2 regions of the Arsenophonus apicola genome follow, and region 2 is predicted to be linked to the other one. Evidence: predicted binding sites of a transcription regulator. Region 2 holds the regulator's gene; the other holds the start of a gene.
The links. The regulator CRP, encoded in region 2, controls carbon source genes, mostly activating them, when cyclic AMP is high. The targets are predictions, from matches to a motif close to ATGTGANNNNNNTCACAT.
Positions count from the first base shown of each region.

Region 1 (6,277 bases), 1.5 Mb from region 2:
TATAAAAATATTTTAAATATTCATAAAATACATTAAATTACTTTCACTTAAGCTAAAAATCATACTTTTAATATTCATAACAAATTTTATTTTGCTATAGTGAATAACCAGATAATCAAGAGTCTTCATTAACTCTAAGATAGGAACATCTTTGCCTATGGCAACCGTCTATATATTATTAAACTGGGCTTTACTTTTTCTATACTGGCTAATGATCGCCACGGTTACTATACGCATTTTATTAAAACGACGCCCGGTTACTTCTGCCCTAACCTGGCTATTGATTATTTATATCATTCCATTAGTTGGCGTTATTGCATATCTGGCTTTTGGTGAGTTACACCTTGGCAAACGACGAGTAATGAAGGCAAAGGGTATGTGGCCTTCAGTGGAAACCTGGCTAGAAAAACTCAAACAATCTAAACATATTTTTTGTAAAAGTTATAGCCGAGTGGCTGAACCTTTATTTGAACTATGCGAAAAAAGACAAGGAATTGGCGGCGTTAAAGGTAATAAAATTCAACTTTTAACCAATTATCAAGATGCTTTGACTACCATTATTCGCGATATTAACTCAGCTCATTACAATATCGAAATGGTATTTTATATTTGGCAAGACGGAGGATTAGTTGATGAGGTTACAGAAGCTCTGATTAATGCAGCAAAACGAGGTATAAAATGCCGAATTATGATTGATTCCGCCGGTAGCTGGTCTTTTTTTCACAGCCATCAACCGAAAAAAATGCGAGAAGCTGGAATAGAATTAATAGAATCATTAAAAGTAAATTTGTTCCGCTTTTTTCTGCGTCGAATGGATCTCCGTCAACATCGAAAAATAATTATTATTGATAACTATATTTCCTATGTTGGTAGTATGAATATGGTTGATCCTCGCTTTTTTAAGCAAAATGCCGGCGTGGGACAATGGATAGATATCGTCGTCCGAATGGAAGGACCAGTTTCCACAACACTTGGCATTGTTTACGCCTTTGATTGGGAAATGGAAACCGGTCAACGCATTCTTCCTCCTCCTCCCGATACCAATATTATGCCATTTGAACAAGCGAGTGGTCATACAACCCAAGTTATTGCGTCAGGACCTGGTTTTCCAGAGGAATTAATTCAGCAATCTCTAATAACGGCTATTTTTTCTGCACGTAAGCAACTGATCATTACCACCCCTTACTTTGTTCCCAGTGATGATCTAATTCATGCTATTTGCACTGCAGCGTTGCGAGGTGTTGAAGTGTTAATGGTGATCCCTAACCGGAATAACTCTTTTTTAGTTCGTTGGGCAAGCCGGGCATTTTATTCTGAGCTATTAGAAGCCGGCGTTAAAATTTATCAATTCAATGATGGGCTTTTGCACACTAAAAGCCTATCGGTTGATGGTGAATTAAGCTTAATCGGTTCTGTTAATCTAGACATGAGAAGCCTTTGGCTTAATTTTGAGATAACTGTTGTTATTGATGATAAAAGTTTTGGTAACGATCTAATATTAGTTCAATACGACTACATTGCTCGCTCTACGCCTTTGATGCAAAAGAATTGGAATAAACGCCCATTATGGAACCGTGTTATTGAACGTATTTGCTATTTTTTTAGTCCGTTATTGTAATATTTTTATAGAATGATCAGGTTTTAAAATTATTTTTATTAAATTAAACCAATGCCATTAAATCAACGAATAACATTTGTTTCCATAATTGTCAGTTAGCGATATTGATATATACATCTTAGTTATAAAAATAAGCTAATTTTTATAACTAATGGTGTACACAGTTAATTACCTAATTATTAAATTAGGCAAATCAAAGTATAATTTATATTTATATGCATCATAATCAAACGGATCACTAACAAAAATGCTTCAATTTCAAATCACCCTATTAGATCTAAACTAAAATCGATATCGCTATCTTAGCAAAAAAACGTTTTTTAACCTTTTGAATTTAGTTTTATAATGAATTAATAATCTTAAAAAGTTATAACTATTAGATAAATAAAATAATTAATATAGCTTTTATAACAATATCAATATCCAAAAATTTATCAATAAATCATCAGGATCCCTGAGTTAAGATATTATTGCTAGTTTAAAGTAATCCAGGAAAAACCGATTTAGTCCCTGTAATGATAAACTCAATCCCAAGTGACATTAACAATAATCCCATAATACGCGTAATAACATTAATGCCCGTTTGTCCTAAATACTTAACTAGAATTGTTGCTGAGCGAAAAAGTAACCAACAACTCAAAGCAAAAAAGATACAAGTTAACGATAGACCAACTAAATTTTGCCATCCCTGCCAACGAGAAGACCAGACAATACATGAACTGATTGCGCCAGGCCCAGCCATTAATGGTAGTGCTAAAGGAACAACCCCAATACTCTCACGAATAACACTTTCTGATTTTTCTTGTTTATTCTGCTTATCTTCACCTATTCGACCGCTGATCATAGACATAGCAATGGCCGCAATAACTATTCCGCCAGCAATACGAAAAGAATCAATAGAAATACCAAATAGTTGTAAAAAAACCTCACCTACCAATAACGAAATACATAAAATAATTGCCACAGAAAAATTAGCCACTAAATTTGTTCGATTTCTTTCTGTCACAGATTGATAATTAGTCATACTAATAAATACAGGCAAAATTCCTATCGGATTAACTAACGCAAAAAGCGCTAAAAAAAACTTAATATAATTAGGAAGATCCAGTAAAGTACCAACCACAATTGAGTCCCTCAATCAAATATTAACGCTTAGCTAAAAATTAATTACTCATAACAAATAATATTTAGCTGATGCAGGAAAAACACTTTATCTTAGCGTAGCATACTTATCTAGCTAAAATTCAAAAACTAAATCCAATAACAAAATAAGTTTCAAAATTAGCGGGTATACGAAATTTTGTTAACTTAACTTTTCGCTATTCACTTATATTGCTAATTGAAATTATCCTTATATATCTTATTACTGAATTGATTCAGTATGCACTTTTTTTGATAAAGATCACTTTAGCGCTATTTATAAATGGTAAGCTATATATCTATTGAGTACTCATAAATATAATGAGCGTTTTATTTTATTTTTATAATGGAATTTTTTTAAGTTAATTAGCTTATTAAAAGCTAACCAGCACTTATATAAAATATGTCATTTCATATTTAATTATATTGCTCCTAATCTAGGCTAATTGACTAAAAAAATTTAACATTTTATTAGGAGTAACCATTATGTCTGTAACTAATGTTACTGAACTCAATGAACTTGTCGCCCGTGTTAAAAAAGCACAACAAGAATTTGCTAATTTTACTCAGGCACAAGTTGATAAAATCTTTCGTGCTGCTGCTCTGGCTGCTGCTGATTCTCGCATTCCGTTAGCAAAATTAGCAGTTGAAGAATCAGGTATGGGAATTATAGAGGATAAAGTGATTAAAAATCATTTTGCTTCGGAATATATTTATAATGCCTATAAAGATGAGAAAACTTGTGGTGTTCTGTCAGAAGATCTTACTTTTGGTACTATGACAATCGCAGAGCCTATTGGCTTAATTTGCGGTATTGTTCCAACAACCAATCCTACTTCAACAGCCATTTTTAAATCTTTAATTAGCCTAAAAACCCGTAATGGTATTATTTTTTCCCCTCACCCTCGCGCTAAAAAAGCCACTAACAACGCCGCCAAAATTGTTTTACAAGCTGCTGTCGCTGCGGGTGCACCAAAAGATATCATTGGCTGGATCGATGAGCCCTCAGTCGAGCTTTCAAATGCATTAATGCACCACCCAGATGTTAATCTTATCTTAGCAACTGGTGGGCCGGGTATGGTAAAAGCAGCTTATAGCTCAGGAAAACCTGCCATAGGTGTAGGTGCAGGCAATACACCTGTAGTTATTGACAGTTCTGCCGACATCAAACGTGCAGTTGCTTCAATTTTGATGTCAAAAACCTTTGATAATGGTGTTATTTGCGCGTCAGAGCAATCGGTTATCATTGTGGACGAAATTTACAATCAAGTGCGCGAACGTTTTGTCACTCATGGTGGCTACTTATTAAAAGGTAAAGAGCTTAAAGCGGTACAAAATATTATTTTAAAAAATGGTAATTTAAATGCAGCTATTGTTGGTCAACCTGCGGTAAAAATTGCTGAATTAGCCGGTATAAAAGTACCACTAAACACTAAAATTTTAATCGGGGAAGTAAAAGATACCGATGAGAGCGAACCTTTTGCCCATGAAAAACTCTCGCCATTACTTGCCATGTACCACAGTAAAGATTTTGCTGATGCCGTTGCAAAAGCAGAAAAATTGGTTGAGATGGGAGGTATTGGTCATACTTCATGTCTTTATACCGATCAAGACAATCAAACTGAGCGAGTTAATTATTTCGGCGAAAAAATGAAAACTGCCCGTATTTTAATTAATACTCCGGCATCGCAAGGTGGGATCGGTGATCTTTATAATTTTAAATTGGCTCCGTCATTAACATTAGGATGCGGCTCCTGGGGTGGAAATTCCATTTCTGAAAACGTGGGTCCTAAGCACCTAATTAATACTAAAACGGTAGCGAAAAGAGCAGAAAATATGTTGTGGCATAAACTTCCTAATTCTATTTATTTTCGTCGTGGTTGCCTACCCCTAGCGCTGGAAGAAATTGCTACTGATGGGGCTAAGCGGGCTTTTATCGTTACTGACAGTTACTTATTCAATAATGGTTATGTTGATGAAGTCGTTAATGTATTGAAAGCTTATAATGTAGAAACTGAAGTCTTTTTTGAAGTTGAAGCTGATCCAACGTTGAGCATTGTACGTAAAGGTGCCGCTTTAATGCATACCTTTAAACCAGATGTGATTATCGCATTAGGTGGCGGTTCTCCTATGGATGCAGCTAAAATCATGTGGGTAATGTATGAACATCCTGAAACCCATTTTGAAGAGCTTGCTTTACGTTTTATGGATATTCGCAAGCGGATCCATAAGTTCCCTAAAATGGGTGTTGAAGCCAAAATGGTCGCCATCACCACAACATCAGGTACCGGCTCTGAAGTCACACCATTTGCTGTTGTTACTGATGATGCTAGCGGTCAAAAATACCCCTTAGCCGATTATGCAATTACACCAAATATGGCTATTGTTGATGCAAATCTTGTTATGCATATGCCTAAATCCCTTACTGCATTCGGTGGACTCGATGCGATTGTTCATTCATTAGAAGCCTATGTTTCAGTTCTTGCAAGTGAATACTCTGATGGACAAGCGTTGCAAGCTTTAACACTGTTAAAAGAATATTTGCCAGCAAGTTATCTAAATGGGTCAAAGGATCCGATTGCTCGCGAACGAGTGCATAATGCAGCAACTATTGCTGGAATTGCTTTCGCTAATGCCTTTTTAGGTGTTTGCCACTCAATGGCACATAAATTAGGATCCGAATTTCATTTACCTCATGGTTTAGCTAATGCCCTGCTAATTGAAAATGTCATTCGTTATAATGCTAATGATAATCCAACGAAGCAAACAGCATACAGCCAATACGATCGTCCTCAAGCTCGTCGTCGCTATGGTGAAATTGCTGATCATTTAGGACTAACCTCATCGGGTGATCGTACGGCCAACAAAATTGAAAAACTCCTTAATTGGTTAGCAACACTTAAAACTGTACTTGGTATTCCTAAATCTATTCGTGAAGCCGGAGTAGCAGAAAAAGATTTCTTAGCAAAAGTTGATAAGTTATCTGAAGATGCCTTTGATGATCAATGTACCGGTGCAAACCCTCGCTTTCCTCTGATTGCTGAACTTAAACAAATTATGTTGGATTCTTACTATGGTAATAATTTTACCGAAGAGAAAAATATATTTCTGCCTGCAGAGGAAAAAAGTCATCGAGTAAAAGAATCTATTTAATAGACATTTTATTTGTAACCATTTATTTAATAATTAGCACTGAATATATATTCGGTGCTTTTTTAATCTCAAAATATTTTATCGATCCTTATTTGAAAATAATTTAAAACCAAAATAGTTATTTTAGGTAATTAATTTTCATTTAAGAATAATAATCTAATAAAGGAAATCAAATTTATTTAAATGGAACAATTGAAAAAGGTTTTTCGCCTGCCTCAATACTTTTAGTGTGATTAATTGCATCCATATAATGTTTACGGCAAACTGAAATATATTTCTCATTGCCGCCAATTTCAATCTGCTCTCCCTGATAGACTGCAAGTCCATTATCATCTAATCGCAAAACCCTACTTGCTTTACGTCCAC
Region 1 covers NZ_CP084222.1:1,626,461-1,632,737, reverse strand. The annotation lists gene cls (cardiolipin synthase) at 158-1,618, shown strand; gene LDL57_RS07675 (YchE family NAAT transporter) at 2,097-2,741, opposite strand; gene adhE (bifunctional acetaldehyde-CoA/alcohol dehydrogenase) at 3,245-5,911, shown strand; gene LDL57_RS07665 (thymidine kinase) at 6,087-6,277, opposite strand, start outside.
Region 1: the regulator CRP is predicted to act here: its motif matches at 3,009-3,026, upstream of adhE (bifunctional acetaldehyde-CoA/alcohol dehydrogenase).

Region 2 (6,277 bases):
TTTCTTCGCGAAATAAAGTAAAGTAATTCGTGTAGGGTACAGAGGTAAGATGTTCTATTTTTAAAATCTATTACTTTGTGTAATCAGATAAGCTGATTATTAAGCTGCTCTAGTCAAATAATTGACTAGAGCATTTTTTTATTTGTATTTAAGAAAATGTAACGGCGGTGATAAAGAAATACCTTTAATTATCCATCATGTAGATTAATTATGTTTAGAATGTTGCTCGTTAAACCATTCATCTAATTTAAGTTGTAATTTATCAATACCCATTTTTTTTAATGAAGAAAAAGTTTCAACTTGTAAATTACCAGCCACGGTTTTTAATTTATTACGTACGGCAATAACTTGCGCTTTTCGTTTATTCGGAACTAGTTTGTCTGCTTTCGTTAGCAATACAAGTATTGGAATATTCATTGCCACAGACCATTCAATCATTTGTATATCCATATCTTTTAATGGATGACGAATGTCCATTAATATTATCAATCCTTTTAAACATTTTCTTTTTTGTAAATATTCGCTTAATGCTTGTTGCCATTGGCGTTTAACTGATTCGGGGACTTCTGCATAACCGTAGCCAGGTAAATCAACCAGTCTAATACCCTCTGCGACTTCGAACAGATTGATTAACTTTGTTCTGCCAGGTGTTTTACTGGTACGCGCTAAATTTTTTTGTTGGGTAAGTGCATTTAATGCGCTAGATTTACCGGCGTTAGAACGGCCAGCGAAGGCAATTTCTATCCCATGATCGTTTGGTAAATGGTGAATATCAGGCGCGCTTGTGACAAATTTTGTCTGGTGATAGTTGTAATTTTTGTTTGTCATCATTGTTTCTCGCTGATTTCGGCTTAAAGTAGAGAAATTATACCTTGTAGAGGATAAATTAAGATAGTGATAGCTACATGAAAGATAGATGATTATCCGTTAATCAATTTTATTAAAAATAACATTTTTTACATAAGAAAAAAATATGAAATGTGACAGAATAGATCCTATTATTTAATTAGGTCAATTTAGGCCAGTTATGTATTTTTACTTAGTATAATGACCTGACGGTACTAAATTTTAGCTTACATTTTCATCTAAAAAAAATTAAAAGGAACTTGAATGTTAAAACGTTTTTTTGTGCCGCTACTGGTAGCGTATATGGTTAGCATCTCTTCTTTTGCTGTCGCAGCTGAGGCTACTATTGTTAAATTAGTGACTTCTAAGGGGAATATCCTACTTGAATTAAATAATAAAAAAGCGCCTATAACTACCGATAATTTTATTCAGTATGTAAAAGAAGGTTATTATCAAAATACTATTTTCCATCGTGTGATCCCTGGTTTTATGATCCAAGGTGGTGGCTTTATTAGTGGTTTGCAACCTCAACCAAATATTCGCTTGCCAATCAAAAATGAAGCTGATAATGGCTTACGTAATTTACGTGGCACAATTGCAATGGCGCGCACATCAGCTAAGGATAGTGCAACTAGCCAATTTTTTATCAATACAGCAGATAATGCATTCTTAGATCATGGCCAACGTGATTTTGGCTATGCCGTTTTTGGTAAAGTGATTGACGGAATGGATGTAGTTGACAAAATTTCGAGTGTAACAACAACAAATATTGGTCCCTACCAAAATGTACCGACTGAAGAAATAAAAATTATTTCTGCCAGTATAGAATAATTTATTTAATAGCAGAAAATATTTTCTGCTATTAAATTTAACATAATTTTTTAATATTCAATGACAATTAAAAAACTAAAATAATTTATCTGCCTTTATCTTGCTATTACCGGTAAAACTTTACTTTATAATAAAACAAAATATCCATCAGTTTATTAATTTATATCGTTATCATTGTTGCTAATGAGGAATTATTGTTTGAGTAAGCTACTACCTAGTTGCCAGAAACTAATAGAAAATATTGTTGAACCTAAAATAGAACATAACAATAATCAATTTTCAGAATTGTTAAATATGGCGCCTATGTCTACTTATTTTTTGGATGAGAAAATTAAATACACACCGGGCGAAAAGATTCGATTTTCTGAAAAAACACAAATACTTATTTCAAGTTCAGCAACATTGAGCCGAGCATTGAAAACATTGGAAGTTGATGGTTGGAAATTAGTTGTAGCGCAACGAGGGCAAGGAACTGCTACCGATTTGCGACGGAAAACTGTTTTTATTTCAAATCGAGTTTTGAATCATCCTAATTTGACTATACAAGCACTATCCCATGAAATTGGGCATATTTTTTATACAGAAAAGCCAAATATAGAATCTAAATCAAATTTTATTTCTTATTTTTTAGCGAGTGAAGGTGCTGCGACGATTAAAAATATTGAGATCCAACGAGAAATTATTAATCACATGGCAGTAGATATTGGAATTATGGCAAATCCAAGAAATATAAAATGTTATAATGAAGTCTATGATAATTATCTTATTGATAACAAATTTGATGAAGCGACTAAATATATTGGTGAAATTTATCGATATAACGAAATAACATCAAATAACTTAAAACCTTATGGTCAATATTATAACGAAGTTTATAATGATTTATAGTTATCACTTATAATTATTCTAATTAATAATTATTATGTTTATTTATTGAAATGAAACATTTTGATTGATTTTTATGAGCTATTTTTTTCTGCGGTTATGGTATGATAGCCAACTTTGTTATTATGGTATTATAATCTGTACAATTTTCCTTAATAATAAAGATCAAAATTAAGGAATTATTACTATAAAAATCATTTGGATAGCTAGTTATGCTTTTGATAATTGATAACTATGATTCGTTTACCTATAACCTTTATCAATATCTGTGTGAATTAGGGGTTAATGTCGTGGTTAAGCGTAATGATGCAATAACTATCTCGGAGATAGAAACATTAGCGCCGACACATTTAGTCATTTCACCAGGTCCATGTACACCTAACCAGGCGGGTGTTTCACTTGAAACAATTTCCTATTTTGCCGGTAAGATCCCAATTTTGGGTGTTTGCCTTGGTCACCAGGCGATTGGACAGGCTTTTGGTGCTTCTATTGTTAAAGCGAGAGAAGTAATGCATGGTAAAGTATCCGCAATTCATCATAATCAGCAAGGTATTTTTAAAGGATTAAATCGTCCATTACAGGTAACTCGTTATCATTCTTTGGTGATTGATGCTGGAACATTGCCCGCAACTTTTGAAGTGACTGCATGGACGTTACATGATGGAAATATTGATGAAATTATGGGTATCCGGCATAAAACACTACCTATTGAAGGTGTTCAATTTCATCCGGAAAGTATCTTGAGTGAGCAAGGACATGAGTTATTAAATAATTTTCTAAAGTATTAATTTATCAAGAATTAGTTCAAGTTTGGCTATTTATATTCAATGATTAATATAACTATCAATATTGGATAAAGTAGGCTTTATTTTGCTTGAGATGTAAACTTCAATAGGGTGAAAAGTAGTCTATGGTAAAGGGTTTGTTTAAATATTATTAAAACATGTGTTTTTGTATTTACTATCGATAAAAGACTACTATTAAAAATAATAAAAAAATTTTTGTTAAATTCTTTATTATCAAAAAATGGTAGCAAGATGATCATCTGTAAACGGGTTTTTGCTGACAAAGCCAGTAATAATGGCTATCGGGTTTTGGTTGATAGGATATGGCCTAGAGGCATTAAAAAGCAAGACCTTCGTTATGATGAATGGAATAAAAATGTTGCTCACTCAAATGATTTAAGAAAATGGTTTCATAAATATCCAGCAAATTTTGAGTTGTTTAAGCGACTTTATTTTGCAGAGTTAGAAAATAATCCTGATAGTTGGCAACATTTATTGCTTAAAACAAAATCAGGTTGTTTGGTGCTTCTTTTTTCCAGCAAAGATGAAGATCATAATAATGCCGTGGTATTAAAATCATTTTTGGAAAATAAACTCAATAGGGTTTGATCATTATACTTTAGCTATCTAGTTAATTTTCTGATAGATAGTCTGATTATTTTTAATTTCGAATATCATATTAAATCAGTATCATCATTCAGCTATCCAATTTATTTTATTTATTAACCGTTTTATTCGATTTTTTTATTATTATTGTGTGCTATATATTCATAATTGAAGTATATATTTAATAAGAATAATAAAAAACAAACTTATAAAACCAATACGCTACATAAAAGTAGGTACTGGTTTATAGAATATTAACGCGTACCGTAAACGACAATAGTTTTACCGTGAGCAGAAATTAGATTTTGATCTTCTAGCATTTTTAGGATACGTCCCACTGTTTCGCGTGAGCATCCTACTATTTGACCTATCTCTTGACGAGTAATTTTAATTTGCATCCCATCTGGATGCGTCATCGCGTCAGGTTGTTTGGCTAAATTTAATAATGTTTGTGCAATACGTCCTGTGACATCTAAAAAAGCGAGATTACCGACTTTTTCAGACGTTGTTTGTAAGCGTTTAGCCATTTGCGCTGATAACCGCATTAAGATATCTGGATTTACCTGTATTAATTGGCGGAATTTTTTATAAGAAATTTCAGCGACTTCACAGGCGCTTTTAGCTCTAACCCAAGCTGTGCGTTCTTGCCCCTCCTCAAATAATCCAAGTTCACCAATAAAGTCCCCTTGATTCAGGTAGGAAAGGATCATCTCTTTTCCTTCTTCATCTTTAATCAAAACAGCAACAGAACCTTTTACAATATAATAAAGAGTTTCTGCTTTTTCGCCCTGATGTATAAGAGTACTTTTGGATGGATATTTGTGAATATGGCAGTGTGACAAAAACCATTCAAGAGTAGGGTCTGTGTGTGGTTTGCCGAAAACCATTCGCTTAATCCTCTAATGTTATTGCAGCCTGAATACCAAAATACGAGTCTTCACAAGGCTGACTCATCTTATAAAGTTCTAACATAGCATACTAACTTGTTTAGTTTGGGAAAGTTAATATTAACTATAGGGTATATTGATTCGGAATTTTTGGTATTGATCTTAACCATACTATAAATGTGCTTTTGCTTTGTAGCATAATAAAAGCATCCTGTCTCTACTGTCTCGATTCAGCAATATTGTATAAGCCAAAAATTTCATATTTTAGCAATAAGTTGATTAGTTTTATTGTATTTATTAATAAGTATCACTAAGTAAATATTACAAATAAAAAATAAAACTGGAATAATAATATATTATTTCATAAGTTATCAAATTATAGCAAAAATAAATATTAACATTATAAAATAATTACTATATAAAATAATTAACAAGGAAATGTTAACGTTATTATTATACTATAAATAAAAGATAATTTTATGCACAGTTTAAATCTTAAAGTGGGTATAAGAATAAAAAATTGATATAAGTAAAAATATAATGCTGTATTGTTAGCTTCTTTTATGGATAATTTTCTTATTAGAGACGAGCTTTTTTACTAATGGAGTCATAATTAACTCTAGTGCTAAACCTAGTTTCCCGCCTGGAACAACTAATGTATTTATTGATGAAATAAATGAATTGTGTAACATGGCTAAAAGATAGGAAAAATTGATCTGGGTCAGACCATTAAATCGGATCACTATAAAACTTTCATCAGGAGAAGGAATGGCTTTAGCGGCAAAGGGGTTAGAGGTATCGACGGTTGGAACGCGTTGAAAGTTGATATGGGTGCGAGAAAATTGTGGGGTGATGTATTTAATGTAATCTCCCATTGAGCGAATAACTGAATCCATCACAGCTTCTCTTGAATGACCCCGTTCTGATGTATCACGAATTAGCTTCTGGATCCATTCAAGATTAACAATAGGCACAACGCCGACTAATAAGTCTACATGTTTAGCGACATTATATTTTGATGTTACAACACCACCATGTAACCCTTCATAAAATAGTATATCGGTATTTTTAGGCAATGCTTCCCATGGCGTAAAAGTTCCAGGCTGAAGATTGTAGGGGACTGCTTCATCATAGGTATGTAAATAATGTCGACGTTTTCCTGTCCCTTTTTCGCCATACTCGATTAAACTTCGTTCTAGCAGACCAAAGTCATTGGATTCAGGCCCAAAATAACTAATATGACGACTCTGTTCTTTAGCTTTACGAATAGCAACATCCATTTCAGGGCGAGTATAACGATGAAAGCTATCACCTTCAATGGTTGCTGCCGAAAGTTTTAGCTGGGTAAAGATTTTTTGAAATGCAAGGCTAGTAGTGCTGGTGCCCGCACCACTGGAGCCTGTTACCGCAATGATCGGATGATTAGCTGACATATAA
Region 2 covers NZ_CP084222.1:3,126,047-3,132,323, reverse strand. The annotation lists gene yihA (ribosome biogenesis GTP-binding protein YihA/YsxC) at 205-828, opposite strand; gene LDL57_RS14895 (peptidylprolyl isomerase) at 1,111-1,677, shown strand; gene LDL57_RS14890 (hypothetical protein) at 1,876-2,565, shown strand; gene LDL57_RS14885 (aminodeoxychorismate synthase component II) at 2,775-3,350, shown strand; gene LDL57_RS14880 (DUF488 domain-containing protein) at 3,600-3,956, shown strand; gene crp (cAMP-activated global transcriptional regulator CRP) at 4,208-4,840, opposite strand; gene LDL57_RS14870 (phosphoribulokinase) at 5,392-6,273, opposite strand.